One region of the Micromonospora sp. CNZ286 genome, then DNA from elsewhere that is predicted to be linked to it. Evidence: riboswitches for the same ligand, from Rfam matches in the RefSeq annotation. Region 1 holds a riboswitch; each other region holds the start of a gene.
The links. A riboswitch is a leader RNA that binds a small molecule or an ion and turns the genes downstream of it on or off. The one in region 1 is predicted to bind cyclic di-AMP.

Region 2: it holds a riboswitch for cyclic di-AMP, as region 1 does, so the genes downstream of both, FHX31_RS05300 (coiled-coil domain-containing protein) here and FHX31_RS13335 (LysM peptidoglycan-binding domain-containing protein) in region 1, are expected to answer to the same signal.
Region 3: it holds a riboswitch for cyclic di-AMP, as region 1 does, so the genes downstream of both, FHX31_RS08955 (C39 family peptidase) here and FHX31_RS13335 (LysM peptidoglycan-binding domain-containing protein) in region 1, are expected to answer to the same signal.
Region 4: it holds a riboswitch for cyclic di-AMP, as region 1 does, so the genes downstream of both, FHX31_RS27300 (coiled-coil domain-containing protein) here and FHX31_RS13335 (LysM peptidoglycan-binding domain-containing protein) in region 1, are expected to answer to the same signal.

Annotation. Positions count from the first base shown of each region.
Region 1 is NZ_JACHIZ010000001.1:2,967,930-2,971,576, reverse strand. Features, by position in the region: gene FHX31_RS13345 (M4 family metallopeptidase) at 1-457, shown strand, start outside; gene FHX31_RS13340 (YbaB/EbfC family nucleoid-associated protein) at 556-1,005, opposite strand; gene FHX31_RS13335 (LysM peptidoglycan-binding domain-containing protein) at 1,194-1,853, opposite strand; cyclic di-AMP (ydaO/yuaA leader) riboswitch at 1,852-1,997, opposite strand; gene FHX31_RS13330 (LLM class flavin-dependent oxidoreductase) at 2,168-3,647, shown strand, end outside.
Region 2 is NZ_JACHIZ010000001.1:1,100,954-1,104,600, reverse strand. Features, by position in the region: gene FHX31_RS05310 (HelD family protein) at 1-507, shown strand, start outside; gene FHX31_RS05305 (cation diffusion facilitator family transporter) at 612-1,526, shown strand; cyclic di-AMP (ydaO/yuaA leader) riboswitch at 1,671-1,801, shown strand; gene FHX31_RS05300 (coiled-coil domain-containing protein) at 1,806-2,879, shown strand; gene FHX31_RS05295 (SRPBCC family protein) at 2,905-3,417, opposite strand; gene FHX31_RS05290 (STAS domain-containing protein) at 3,461-3,647, opposite strand, start outside.
Region 3 is NZ_JACHIZ010000001.1:1,938,747-1,942,393, forward strand. Features, by position in the region: gene FHX31_RS08950 (copper resistance CopC/CopD family protein) at 1-809, opposite strand, end outside; cyclic di-AMP (ydaO/yuaA leader) riboswitch at 1,804-1,944, shown strand; gene FHX31_RS08955 (C39 family peptidase) at 2,154-2,954, shown strand; gene FHX31_RS32585 (recombinase zinc ribbon domain-containing protein) at 3,372-3,647, opposite strand, start outside.
Region 4 is NZ_JACHIZ010000001.1:6,119,490-6,123,136, reverse strand. Features, by position in the region: gene FHX31_RS27305 (carbonic anhydrase) at 1-625, shown strand, start outside; gene FHX31_RS27300 (coiled-coil domain-containing protein) at 683-1,711, opposite strand; cyclic di-AMP (ydaO/yuaA leader) riboswitch at 1,716-1,846, opposite strand; gene FHX31_RS27295 (YibE/F family protein) at 2,001-3,275, opposite strand; gene FHX31_RS27290 (SHOCT domain-containing protein) at 3,439-3,647, opposite strand, start outside.

The DNA of each region.
Region 1 (3,647 bases):
GGGCGGCTGCTCCGGCAACAAGCTCGCCAACCCGGGCTTCGAGTCCGGCAACGTGAGCTGGAGCGCCTCGTCCGGCGTCATCACCACCGACAGCGGCCAGGCCGCGCACGGCGGCTCGTACAAGGCGTGGCTGGACGGGTACGGCTCGTCGCACACCGACACGCTCAGCCAGTCGGTGACGATCCCGGCCGGATGCCGGGCGACGTTGAGCTTCTGGCTGCACATCGACAGCGCGGAGTCGACCACCAGCACCGCGTACGACAAGCTCACCGTCAAGGCGGGCAGCACCACGCTGGCCACGTACTCCAACCTGAACAAGGCCACCGGCTACGTGCAGCGGTCCTTCGACATCTCGTCGCTCGCAGGCACCACGGCGACCATCTCGTTCAGCGGCGTGGAGGACAGCTCGTTGCAGACGTCCTTCGTCGTCGACGACACCGCGGTCACCCTGAGCTGACCGTGGCGTGCGCGGCCGGTCGTCGTCCTCCCGGCGGCCGGCCGCCTCGCCGTGTCAGGCCCGGCGTCCCGCCGTGTCAGGCCGGCCGTTTCGCCGTGTCAGGCCCGGCGCGCGCCCTGGGACGCGGTGCCGCGGTCGCGGTGGATCCGCGCGGCCGCCTCGTGCATCGCGCGGCCGAACAGCTCGGCCTGGTCGCCCATGCTGCCGAGCCGGGCGGCGAGCGCGTCGGCGTCGGCCCGCGCCGACGCGCTGACCCGGGCGTCCAGCTCGGACAGCGCGGCGTTGGCGGCGGTGACGAAGTGTCCGCAGAGGACGTCGAAGGGCTCGCCGGCCAGTTCCGGGTCGATCGTCACGGAATCCAGCCGGCCACCCTGGACGGCGACCGCGCGGACCCGGCCGCCGGCGGCCGTGCCCTCGGCGCGCAGCAGGTCGCCGGGCTCGCCGTCGGCGTGCGCCGACGCCCGGGAGCGCATCGCGGTGAGCGCCTGCTGCGTGCGGGTCAGCAGCTCGTCGATGCTCGCGGCCGCCGAGAACGGGTCGTTGGTCATATCCGCGCTTTCTTCACGTCTTAGCCGAGCATCGTGACACTAGCAACCGGCTCCGACGAATCGCGGTCACCGCCGTCGCGGACCGTCTCCCGGACGCCGGGAGCAGGCCGGACACCGTCGACGCGGCGTGTCGCGGACGGGGCGGACGCCCGGCCGGGTCGCCCCGGCCGGGCGTTCTCGGACCGCTGTCAGCGCAGCCGCAGCCGCTGACCGGGGAAGATCAGGCCGGGGTCGTCGCCGACCACTGCGCGGTTGCGCTCGTGCAGGGCGCGCCAGCCGCCGTCGACGCGCTGCGTCACGGCGATCTCCGACAGCGTGTCCCCACGCCGGACCAGGTACGTCCCGGCGCCGGACGACGGCTGCGGCGCCACTGTCGTCGTGGCGCGCTCCGGCGCGGCCCTGCGGGTGGCCGCCCGCTCCGGCGCGGCCTCGCGCGTGGCGGCCCGCTTCGGGGCCGCCTTTGTGGTGGCCCGCTCGGACCGGGTCGCCGCGCTCGCCGAGCCGCCCTTCTTGCCGCAGACCGGCCACGCGCCGATGCCCTGGCCGCGCCGCACCTTCTCCGCGACGGCGATCTGCTCGGACCGGCTGGCCAGGTCGGCGCGGGCGGCGTACTTCTTGCCGCCGTAGCCGTTCCAGGTGGCGCGGGAGAACTGGAGCCCGCCGTAGTAGCCGTTGCCGGTGTTGATCTTCCAGTTGCCGCCTGACTCGCAGCGCGCGACCGCGTCCCAGTTGACGCCCGCGCTGGCCGGGGCGGCCGGGCCGAAGAGGGTCGCGGCGCCGACGGCGGCGCCGGCCAGAACCGCCCCGAGAGCGGTACGGCGGCTTCGGGCTGAGTATTCAGTTGCCATGTGGATTCCTCCACGCCGACGAGGTGAGCTGTCGGGTTCGGGCCGAGGAGCCCGGCCGCCGGTGGCGGCTTCACCCCGAGGTGACGATGCACCGTGGAACGTGTGGTTCCCCCGCTCCCGCGCGAGGTTCGGTTACCGGGGACGGCGGCGGGATTTGGCGTTTCCGGCCCGCGGTGTCCGCGTCTGCGAACGAAACCGACGCTAGGAGCGATTTGTGACGATCATCCACTTCTTGTGATGCTCTTCACCCGGCCGGGCTACCGGCGGCGGCGCTACGGTGGCAGGGCCAGGCAAGATCACGGGAGGGCGGACGGATGACCGATCACGGACACGAGCTGACCTTCGGCGGCTTCCTCACCCCCGCCGCCGGGCAGCCCGACCAGGTGGTGGCGCTCGCCCGGCTCTGCGAGCAGGTCGGGCTGGACCTGGTCACGTTCCAGGACCACCCGTACCAGCCGGGCTTCCTGGACACCTGGACGCTGATGTCCTACGTGGGCGCCGCCACCGAGCGCATCCGCCTGGCCGGCAACGTACTCAACCTGCCGCTGCGCCAGCCGGTGGTGCTGGCCCGCAGCGTCGCCAGCCTGGACCTGCTCACCGGCGGCCGGGTCGAGCTGGGACTCGGCGCGGGCGCGTTCTGGGACGCGATCGAGGCGGCGGGCGGGCGGCGCCTGTCCCCCGGCGCCGCCGTCGACGCCCTCGACGAGGCGATCCGGGTGATCCGCGAGGTCTGGGACACCGGCAGCCGCGGCATGATCCGTGTCGACGGCGAGCACTACCGGGTGGTCGGCGCCAAGCGCGGCCCGGTGCCCGCGCATCCGGTCGGCATCTGGGTCGGCGCCTACAAGCCGCGCATGCTGCGCCTGGTGGGCCGCGCCGCGGACGGCTGGCTGCCGTCCCTGTCGTACCTGCCCAAGGGCCCCGACGAGCTGCCCGCCCTGAACGCGCTCGTGGACGAGGGCGCCCAGGCCGCCGGGCGCGACCCGGCCGCGATCCGCCGCATGCTCAACGTGACCGGCGCGTTCGCCCGCTCGTCGGCCGGTTTCCTGACCGGGCCGCCGGAGCAGTGGGTGGAGGAACTGGCCGGGCTCACTCTGGAGCACGGCATCACCACGTTCATCCTCGGCAGCGACGAGCCGCGCGCGATCCAGATCTTCGGCCAGGAGGTGGCGCCCGCGGTCCGGGAGCTGGTCGCCGCCGAGCGCGCCACGCCCGCCGGCGGCGCCCGGGAGGCCGCCGACGAGCCGACCACCGCCGGCGGCCCGAGCATGCTCGGCGTCACCCCCACCCCCGACCCGGGGGTACGCCTGAGCGCGCGCCGCCCGTGGGACGAGTCCACCCGCCCGAGCGCTCCGCCGCCGCCGGCCGGACACGTCTACCCGGCCCGGGGACAGGCCGCCGGGCAGCACCTGGTGGACGTGCACGACCATCTGCGCCAGGAGCTGGCCCAGGTGCGCGACCTGCTGGAACAGGTCAAGCAGGGCTCGGTCTCGCCGGGCCGGGCGCGGGCCGCGCTCAACGAGATGACCATGCGGCAGAACAACTGGACGCTCGGGGCGTACTGCGCGGCCTACTGCACGATGGTCACCCAGCACCACGGGCTGGAGGACGCCTCGGTCTTCCCGCACCTGCGCCGCTCAGAGGCCGGGCTGGCCGCGGTGCTGGACCGCCTCGAGGAGGAGCACGTGGTGATCCACGGGGTGGTGGAGAGCGTCGACCGGGCGCTCGTGGAGCTGGTCCGGCGGCCCGGCGACTTCACGCAGCTCCAGGAGGCGGTGGACCTGCTCACCGACA
Region 2 (3,647 bases), 1.9 Mb from region 1:
ACCGGCGACCCGCAGGAGCTGGACCGGGCCCGGGACCAGGCGCTGGGCCGGCGCAAGCGGCACCGCTACGAGCTGACCACCAACTACCGCAACTCGGCGGAGATCTTCGCGGTGGCGGCGGCGGAGATCCGCCGTCTCTACCCGGATCTGCCGCTGCCCGACGCGGTGCGGTCCACGGGCGTGCCGCCGGTCGAGCGCACGGTGCCCGCCGCCGACCTGCCGGCGGCCACCGTCGAGGCGGCCGAGGCGCTGCTCGCGCAGGTGGAGGGCACCGTCGGCGTGATCACGCCGGTGCCGCGCCGGGACGAGGTGGCCGGCTGGCTGGGCGGGCTCGGCGCGGGCCGCCTCCAGGTGGTGACCAGCCTCCAGGCCAAGGGCATGGAGTACGACGGCGTGGTGCTGGTGGCGCCGAGCGAGATCCGGGCCGACCCCGGCTCGGGTGTCCGCACGCTCTACGTGGCGCTGTCCCGGGCCACCCAGCGTCTCACCACGCTCGACCCCTCCTGACGGACACCCGACCGTGACCCGGCTGTCACCCATCGTTCAGTTGCATACATAGCGATGTGAACATACATTGGGCCTGGCCGGTACGGGGCAGGAAGGGTGTTGGCGTGGGCGCAGGTCATGACCACAGCGGCGCGGTGACCAACGCGGCGCACCGCCACCGGGGCCGCCTCTGGGCCGCCTTCGCGCTGCTCGCCGCCCTGATGGTGGTCGAGGCGGTGGCCGCCTTCACGACCGGCTCGCTGGCGCTGCTCTCCGACGCCGGGCACATGTTCACCGACGTCCTCGGCATCGGCATGGCCCTCGCGGCGATCACCGCGACCCGCCGCGCCGGCACCGACCCGCAGCGCACGTTCGGGCTCTACCGGCTGGAGGTGCTCGCCGCCCTCGCCAACGCCGTTCTGCTCGGCGCCGTCGCCATCTACGTCCTGGTCGAGGCGGTACGCCGGTTCGGCGAGCCGCCGGAGGTGCTGGCCGGCCCGATGCTCGTGGTGGCGGTGCTCGGCCTGCTCGCCAACATCGTCGCGTTCGCGCTGCTGCGCGCCGGGTCGAAGGAGAGCATCAACCTGCGCGGGGCGTACCTGGAGGTGCTCGGCGACCTGCTCGGCTCGCTCGGCGTGATCGCCGCCGCGCTGGTCATCGCGGCGACCGACTGGTGGTGGGCGGACCCGCTGGTCGCCGTCGGCATCGGCGTGTTCATCCTGCCGCGCACCTGGCGGCTCGGCCGGGCCGCGCTGCGCATCCTGGTGCAGGCCGCGCCGGAGCACCTGCAGGTCACCGCCGTGCACGACCGGCTGGCCGCCGTACCGGGCGTGGCCGAGGTGCACGACCTGCACGTCTGGACGCTCACCTCGGGCATGGAGGTGGCCTCGGCGCACCTGACCACCGATCCGGGCGTGGACCCGGGCGTGGTGCTGGCCGCCGCGCGGGCCGCCCTGCACGAGGACTTCTCCATCGATCACGCCACGTTGCAGGTCGAACCCGGAGCGTCGGCCGGAGTGTGCGGACAGACCGAGTGGTGATTAGGACACACTTAAATCACTGTGGCTAATGTAGTCTTATGCCGGTTTTGCCCCGCCTAGTGGCACTGCTCCACGGAGCCGTGCCCGGGCAGCGCCGGTAGTCTCGGTCGCGGCCGCACCCGCGGGCGCCACCCGGCCCCGGTGGGGCGGCCGTCGCCTAATCGTCCGCAGGGACGAGCCGGGGAACCACGTACGTGGGGTGCATCCGCGTCAGCGGTAGGGATCTTCCGTCCCGAACCCGTCAGCTAACCCGGTCGGCGTTGACGGAAGGACGTGTGAATGCCCCCAGTGGCACCTGTACGACGGACGGCCGCCCGGTTGGCGGCCCTGCTCGTCGCGACGCTGACCCTCGGCGTCGCGACCGTTCCGGTCTCCCCCGCCTCGGCGGCGCCGGCGACCGGCCTGCTCGCCGCAGCGCCCGGCGACGACGAGGGTGGCACGCCCGAACTGCGTGCCCAGCTCGACGCGGCCAGCAAGGGCTGGCTGGAGGCGAAAGCCGCGCTGAACCGGTCGGTGAGCCGCCAGAAGCAGCTGAACGAACAACTCAAGACGGTCGGCGCCGAGCTGGCCGTACGCGACGCCAAGGTCGGCGAGATCGCCGCCGTGGCGTACCGCAACGGCCGTCTGGGGACCGCCGGGGCGCTGCTCGGCAGCAGCAGCCCGGAGGGCTTCATGGACCGGGCCGCCGCGCTGGAGCAGGTCGCCGCGCACGAGGACCGTACGCTGCGCGACCTGATCACCACCCGGGACGAGGCCACCCGCACCCGCGCCCAGCTCGACGGAGAGATCCGCGAGCAGCGCAAGCAGGTGACGGTGATGGCCAAGCGCAAGGAGCAGGCCGAGCGCGCCCTGGAGGTGGCGAACGACCGGGCCTCGCGCAGCAGCAGCGGCGGTGGCAGCGTCCAGGGCACCTCCAGCAAGAACGCGAAGCCGGCACCGCGCAACTCGGACGGCTCCTGGCCGTCGGAGTCGTGCAGCGTCAACGACCCGACCCCGGCGAACGGCTGCATCACCCCGCGCACGCTGCACGCGCTGCAACAGGCCAAGGCGGCGGGCTTCACCCGGTACGTCTCGTGCCACCGGCCCAGCGGCTCTGGTGAGCACCCGAAGGGGCGGGCCTGTGACTTCGCCGCGCAGAAGAACGGCTTCGGCGGCGTGGCCACCGGCGGTGACCGGACGTACGGCAACAACCTGGCCGCGTACTTCGTGCGCAACGCCGACCCGCTCGCCGTGCTCTACGTGATCTGGTTCAAGCAGATCTGGCTGCCCAGCAGCGGGTGGAAGTCGTACAGCGGCGGCAACGGCGACCCGTCCAGCGACCACACCAACCACGTGCACCTGTCGGTGTACTGAGCGCGCCCCGAGAGGGCCGGCCGGATCAGGCCGGCCGGCCCTCCAGGGTCGCTCCGAGACGAGCCGCCAGGCCCAGGTGAGCCGCCCGGGCCTGGCGGAACGCGTACCCGAACAGTGGCGCCGGAGCGGTGAGCGTGATCTCCACGTCGATGCGTACCGTGCCGTCCGGCTCGTCGCGCAGCCGGGTGTGGTTGCGGACCGTCGTCGCGGGCTGCTGACGCGCCACTGTGACGACCTCGTCCTCGCCGGCGATCAGCACGTCCGCCTGGTACGTGACCGGGAAGTGCAGCGGGCCGAGTTGCAGCCGGTCGGTGATCGCGTAGCTGGCCAGCGCGCCCGGCCGGGCCGGCAGCTTCCGGACCCGGACGATCAGCGGATGCAGCTCGCCCTGGCGACTCAGGTCACCCAGTAGCGCCACCGCTTCGGCCCGGGTGCACCGGGCCTGCACGGTGTAGCTGAAGCTGTCGCTGCTCTGCAAGCGGGCCCCCTCGCCGTCGTGCGTCGCGACGATCGTCCCGTACCGACGCCGGACTGGCAACGGGTAGAAGGTCCCCTGGCAGCAGGGGGTGTGAACGGCGCGCTCAGGCGCCGGGCAGCACCTCGGGGGTGTCGTCGGCGAACCACGGCTCGGGCGCGCCGAACAGGCCGAGCAGGCCGGTCACCCAGAGCTGCCGGTGCACGAACCGGCTCGGCTCGGTGACCACGAGCTTGACGCCGCTGACCTCGCAGGTCTGGAAGCCGGCGACCATGGCGCTGATGCCGACCGAG
Region 3 (3,647 bases), 1.0 Mb from region 1:
GCACCGGTGAGTCGCAGGACCAGGCCGGCGGCCACCGGTGTCTGGCTGAGGGCGGTCACCGACGAGGCGCTGGCCGCCGAGGCGAAGGTGCCCTGCTCGCTGAAGACCGCCGCGAGTGCAACCAGCTCAAAGGCCGCTCCAGCCGCCACCGCCAGCCCCGCCGTCCGCACCCAGATCTGCACCACCCGGATGTCACTGCGTGTGCCGACCAGTGTGGTCAACGCGAAGACAAGACCACCGACACCGAGCAGGATCGCCCCGTAGGAAAGCCAACGCCCGACGGCGCCGACAAACCGCACCGGCGCCTGTTCCGCGTCGGCGGTGTGGCCAACAGCGTGTCCTCCCGCGTGTGCCGACGGCGAAGCCGGGGGCACACCTGGCCCACCATGGCCGGCATGTCCGTGCGGGCTGGCTGTTGCCTGGGGTTTAGCGGCCGTTCCGGGCGTCGGGGGAGGCGAGGCCACCGTAAACGTGATGACACCCGTCAGGGGGTGGGCGTCCGGGGCCGCGACGCTCCATCGCAGCTTGAACGTGCCGGTGGTCAGGCGAGCGGTCGGGTGGACCAGCCACGTTCGGCCTCCGTCGGGCGTGTGGCTGGCGGCCGGTAGGCCGATGCCGTTGCCGTCGGAAAGCTTGAATCCCGCTCCTGTGGGCGTGCCGGCGGCGCTGAGCGTCAGCCGGATTTCCTGGACGGCGCCGTCGATCCGCGCGCCGTCGGCCGGAACGGCCCGGAGCAGCTTGAAATGTGCGGCCGCAGGGGAAGCGAACCCGAGGGCCACGATGAGGGCGGGAAACAGCGCCAGCCACACCCGAATTGCCCAGCGCGCGGCGCGACGTGCTGGCGACTGAGGACATGCGAGACCCGGCGATGCAGCAAGCAAGGTCAGGCCGCCCGGCGACGCCGCTGGAAAGGCACTGTTGATCCTTCCGCCAAGGAGGCGCGGGCCGGTGCCCACACATCGCTCCCACGTGGTGCGGTCGCCATCCTAGGTCAACTACTACCCGCCCTTAGTAGGGGCGGGTCAGCTTCGACGATCCAGAAAGTCAGGTTGGGGGAGAGCGCCAGCATGGTGGCATCGCCGACTCGCAACGGCGACGGACTGCGCCGGGAGTGGTGCGAGGCATTGCCGCGGTCCCGGTCGGCCGTGGTCGGGTCGCTCTGTGGCCCCGCGGTGACGGATTTTGAAGCGGGCCACCGCGATCAGCGCGACGATCATGCTCTCGTACGCGGTTCCCACTTGCTTCGCGCGGCGCGCGCCCAACCGTCGGCAGGGCGGCGATCCGGCCTTACGCCGCCCGCCGGGATTGGGTTGATTTTCGTCGAAGCCACGTCGACATTCGAACGTCGAGCTACCCGCGGTCTGCGCGGGCTGACTGCCGGGTGTCACGAGCGCCGCCAACTTCATCTCCATGAACGCCTGTGCGGTAACGGGGAGCTCGCACTGACTTGTGTCTGCGCGCGGCCTCGGCCCGTACCACCACTACCGCCGCTGCTGCCGGCCCGGGTTTGCTGAATTGTGACTGAAATTGGTGTGGGGCTACGTACGGCCGCCCAGGAAACGGCCATTCGGGTGAGTATGCGGCGATCGGCCAAGCAATTGAGCGCCAACAGCATTCCGATGTCCGGTTACGTCCCGAGGGTTCCGCTATAACTGCTCGTCCCATTGAGTGGCATGAGTAACTGGAGGTTCCGATCAGAGTAGCGATGTTCGAGGCTTATGCAGGTGGGAGCCCTTGGCATACGACGTACCCACCGGTAATGTCGGCGCGTCCGGTGCGGTTTCCGATCGCAAGTGGCGACGCCGCTCCGACCCGCCTAATCGTGATCTCATGAACCGGGGACCCAGGCAACACCGGGGTGAATCCGCGAGCCACGGCCCGCGGTAGGGCGTACTTCCCGCCCGAATCCGTCAGCTAACCCGGTAGGCGGCCACGGAAGGAGTGCCAGCCTCGTGCGAAACACCTCCCGATACTCCCCACGCCTCCACGGCATCGCGGTGCCGACACTCGCCTGACTGTGAGTCCCGGCAACTGCCCCCCAGCCCGGCCCACCGGGCGCTCCCCATCCCCGCGGCACCCCGCCCAGTCACAACGTGCGTGAGTTCCTCCGCGCGTCGGGCCGGCCTGTGCCGCTCCAGCCCGTGGAGGAACACATGAAGCACCACATGAAGCGTCAGCTGCGGCGTCTTGTGACCGAGCGCCCGTACAAGATCATCGCCGGCTCCGCCGCGGCGCTCGTGCTCGCCAGCGGCGTCGGCACGGCGCTGGCCGCCACCGATCACAACGCGCCCGTCCGCCAGGGGAACACCGCCGCCGGGCTGGCTCCGCGGCTCGGTGATGTCGCCACCCGCGGCGAGGCTCGCGTCGCCGCCGAGCCGTCGCCGTCAGCGAAGGACAGGGCCACGACCGACCCGGACGTGACCAAGAAGGCGAGGCCGAAGCCTCCGTCGACCAAGGTCCTCGACCACACCTACGAGGCGCAGACTGCCTACTGGAACTGCGGCCCGGCCGCTGTGCGCAACGCGCTCAGCGCGAGCGGCGTCGAGACCACCCAGGACGCGATGGTCGCCCCGCTGAACGCTGGCGAGAACGGCACCAACTCGGCGGAGGACACCACTCGCGGGCTCAACCAGATGGTCAAGGGCAACCCGTACCGGACGCACATGATCCCGGGCCAGGCCGCGACGCCGGCGCAGATCGACCAGCTCCAGGCCGACGTGGTCACCGCCATCACCGACGGCCGTGCCGTGGTCGCCAACACCGTCGGCTCCGCGACCGATACAGACGGCGGCTGGCACTCCTTCCCCGGCGGCCACTACATCGCCGTGGTCGGATATAAGGACGACGGCCGGACGGTGCGGATCGCCGACTCCGCCGACCCGAACATGGCCGCCTACTGGATGACCACCATCGACCTGGCGAACTGGATGGCCACCCGCGGCTACTCCGCCTGATCCCATCTCCGGCCCTCGGGCACCGGCTCGTTCGAGCCGGTGCCCGTCGCCTTTCGGTTCGCGCCCAGTAGCAGGCAGGACGGCACGTCGTGCGCCCTCTGGTATGGCTCAGCCGATCATCTTGTGCGGTCAGGTTAGGTGCCGCCCGACGCGGCGGGCAGGGGCGAACACGTACAGGTCCAGCATGCCGGGTGGGTTGGCCAGGCCGGGGCCGCCGGCGCGAAATCCGAACCAGCCCCTCTGTGGACTTTGGTGCGTCACCGATAACGGCATGACGCCGACACGGGAAACTCCATAGTGCCGCTCGCTGCTATAGGATTACGGCATGAGCACCCATGCTGAGCATGGGTGCCGTGACTTTGTGTCCGAATCCCTCGGACACAACATCTCCACATATTGATCATGGGTTGAACGGGCTCACTTGCCTGAGGCTCCTGTGGTCGGTGTACATCGTTCCTGATCGCAGATGATGCTGATCTTGTTTCTGTGCAGGAGCGCGGCCAGGTCATGCGGGTTCTGGGCGTCGCTGGCGAGGCCGGGATGTCCCATCAGTCGCGCGATGATGTGGTCTTCCCTGAGGTAGAGCATCTTGCGTCGGCCGTTGGTGGGCTGTTGGGTGCTGGTGTGGCCTTGGCGGCATCGGTAGCCCGGACGCTGGTTGATCCAGTGGGATTCCAGTCTTCGGCCGCATGG
Region 4 (3,647 bases), 3.2 Mb from region 1:
GACCGAACTGCGTGCCGGTAATCACCGGTTCGTCACGGGCGCCCCGCAGCATCCGAATCAGGACGCCGGGCACCGGGCGGCTGTGGCCGACGGCCAGCACCCGTTCGCGGTGATCGTCGGCTGCTCCGACTCGCGGCTCGCCGCCGAGATCATCTTCGACCGCGGTCTCGGTGACCTCTTCGTGGTACGTACCGCCGGGCACACCGCCGGGCCGGAGGTGCTCGGCAGCGTCGAGTACGCCGTCACCGTGCTCGGCACCCCGCTCGTGGTGGTGCTCGGGCACGACTCCTGCGGCGCGGTCCAGGCCGCCCGGGAGGGGGTCCGGACCGGCGCCGCCCCGGCCGGGCACCTGGGCGCTGTGGTGGACGCGGTCTCGCCGAGCCTGCTGCGCGCCGCCCGCCAGGGGGTCGAGGACCTCGACGGCATCATCGACGTCCACATCGCGCAGACCGTGGAGACGCTGCTGGCCCGGTCCGCCGTGCTGGCCGAGCGGGTGGCCGCCGGGCGGTGCACGGTGGTGGGCATGTCGTACCGGCTCGCCGGTGGCGAGGTGCGGACCGTGGCGCAGGCCCCGGCCCCGCTGCCCGCCCCGGCCGCGCCCGCCGACCCGGCGCTGGCGAGCTGACCCGTACGGACGAGAAAAGGGGCCGCCCGAGGGCGGCCCCTTTTCGTGGTGTCCGGGTCAGAGCATCGACATGTGGACGTGGTCGGTGTGGTTCGAGGGTCCGCTGTACGAACTCCAGCCGGTGGCCGGGAACCAGATCTGCCGGTTCCAGATGACGTAGTAGATGCCCAGCCGGTCGGCGTTGCGGATGAGGAAGGCGGCCACCTCGTTGCCGTACCGGCGGGTGTCGTTGTTGTGCCAGGGCGCGAAGCCGCTGTTCTGGAGCGACCAGTCGCACGCCTTGCCCTTGGGGTGCTCCCACGGCCCGCCGGGCCGGTAGCAGCCCACGAAGCGCTTGAAGCCCGCGCGCCGGACCTCCTTGTACGCGTGCAGCGTGCGCGGCGTGACGCAGCCCGAGGTGGTCGGGTCGTCCTCGCTGCACGACTCCGCCTTCCACCCGCCGTCGGCGGTGCGGCCGGGGCCGATCTTGGCGACCGGTGAGGTGGCGGAGACCAGGCCGCCGGTGAAGCCGAGACCGCCGACGAGCTTCAGCGCGCGCTCGGCCTGCACCTTCTCGCGCTCCATCGCGTTCTTCTGCTTCTCCTGCTCGCGCACCTCGGCGTCGAGCGCGATCTTGGCCTGCTCGGCGCGGGTCTTGACCGCGTTGATGGCTGCCAGGCGCTGCGCGTTGAGGAGGTTCAGCTCGTCCAGGGCGTTGACCCGGCGGACGAACGAGTCGGGTGAGTTGCTCTCCAGCAGCATCGCCATCGCGCCCATCCGGCCGGTCCGGTAGGACTGGGCAGCGAGCTGGTTGACCTGCGGGCTGAGCGCTTCGAGCTCGGCCTGTGCCGTCTTCACCTCGGCCGCCAGCCGCCGCTGGCGGTCCTGGGACTTGGCGAGCTTCGCCTTGGCCTGGAGGAAGGCCCGGTTGGCGGCGTCGATCGCCTCGGTGATGAGCGGCGGTTCGCCGTCCTCCTCGTGTCCCGAGGGGTTGCCGGGGGCCGCCGCGGTGGGGGCCGCGGTCGCCGGGGTCGGCCCGGCCAGCACGGCCAGCGAGGCCAGCACGGCCACCACGGGTGTCAGCCAGCGGCGCAGGGGTGCCGTCACAGTGTTCCCTTCCGTCGGCCGCCGACCGGGTTAGCTGACGGGTTCGGGACGGAAGTGGCCCCTACCGCTGTCGCGGATTCACCCCATGTACCTGGTTCCCCGGTTCGCCCGCAGGCGATTGGGCGGCGGCACCGCTGGCGCCGGTGCGCGCCTTCGGCGGTGACCGGCAGCGAGGTTACCTGACAGCACTCCTGAGGATCTACGTCCGGAAGCCGACCATTAGCGAGATTTCGCCGTGGCGCACCGTGACCAGCGTCGCGTTTGAAATCGATGGTCACGCTGCGGAGTGTCACCATGCGGCCTCCGTACTCTTCCCGCCGCCCAGGGCCTCCAGCGCGTCGTCGCGTCCGGCCGGCGGCCGGGCCGCGGGTGGCGCCGGCTCCGCGCCGCGCGAGCGCCGCCCGGCGGTGGTCACGATCGCGGCCAGTCCGGTCGTCAGCGGTACGGCGGCGATCAGGCCGAGCGTCGCCACCGCGCTGCGGACGATCTCCTGGGCGAGGAACTCGCTGGTGAGGATCTCACTCACCGGGCGGGAGTCGGCAACCAGGAGGAGCAGCAGCGGCAGCGAGGCGCCCGCGTACGCCAGCACGATGGTGTTGACGGTGGATGCGATGTGGGCCCGGCCGACCCGGGTCGCCGCCCGGTAGAGCTGCCGCCGGGACAGTCCGGGGTTGGCGTGCGCCAGTTCGGTGACGGTGGCCGCCTGGGTGACTGTGACGTCGTCCAGCACGCCCAGCGAGCCGATGATGATGCCGGCCAGCAGCAGCCCGTGCAGGTCCACGTCGCCCTGGAACATGGACAGCGTGGTGGCGTCCTCGCTGCCGAAGCCGGTCAGGTGGGTGGCGGACGTGGCGAGCAGGCCGAGCACGCCGGTGACCACCAGGCTGCCGAGCGTGCCGAGCACCGCGACCGACGTCTGCGCGGTGATCCCGTGGGTCAGGTAGAGCACCACGAACATGATCAACGCGGCGCCCACGATCGCGACCAGCAGCGGCGGCTGGCCGGCGCCGATGCCCGGCAGCACGAAGCCGAGGAGGATGGCGAAGCTGGCCACCAGGCCGCCGAGCGCGGCGAGCCCGCGCCACCGGCCGAACGCCACGATCGCGGCGGCGAACAGCACCATCAGCCAGATCAGCGGCGTGCCGCGCTGGTGCTCGGCGATGTTGTAGGACTTCACCGCCGGGTCGGCCGGGTCGGTCAGCTCGACCAGGACGACCTCGTCGCCGACCGCGACCCGGGGTGCGCCCGGCCCGGCCGGGATCGGCGTCTCGACCTGCCGGCCCGCGTCCGGGCCCTGCTCGGCGGTGACCGTCACCGTGCCGCAGGGGCCACCCCCGCCCTCCGGGGCCTCCGGGGTCGGTGGGCAGGGCTCGGTGACCACCCGGGTCACGGTGCCGTGGTAGCGGGGGACGTCAGCGCCGCCGACCGGCTCCCGGTCCTGCCCGGGCCAGAGCACCAGCGCCGCGATCACTGTGAGCGCGAACAGCGGCACCACCACGGCGACGAGCAGCCGTCGTACGCCCGGCGGCGCGGCGGGTGCGGGGCGGGTGTGGTCGGCACCCATGGCGTCTCTCCCAACGGTCGCGGCGACGCCTGGTCCGCCGGACCGGTCTGGTCACCGGCCGGCGCGGACGTGTCGACCACGTCCGGGTCGTCGCCCGGCCATGGTAGGCAGCCCGGCCGGCCGCTCCCGGGCGGCGCGACCGGTGACGCGCGCCCCGCTCGGGTCAGGCCAGGCCCGCCCGGCGCCGCCGGTACTCGTCCTCGTCGATCTCGCCGCGGGCGTACCGCTCGTCCAGGATGCGCCGGGCCGTCGTCGGGCCCAGGTACTGCGGGTCGGTCCACCGCACGGCCGCCCAGACGAGCCCCGCCAGCACCCCGAGCACCAGCAGAGACCAGATCCACATCCAGCCCATCATCGGGCTCTGCCACATCA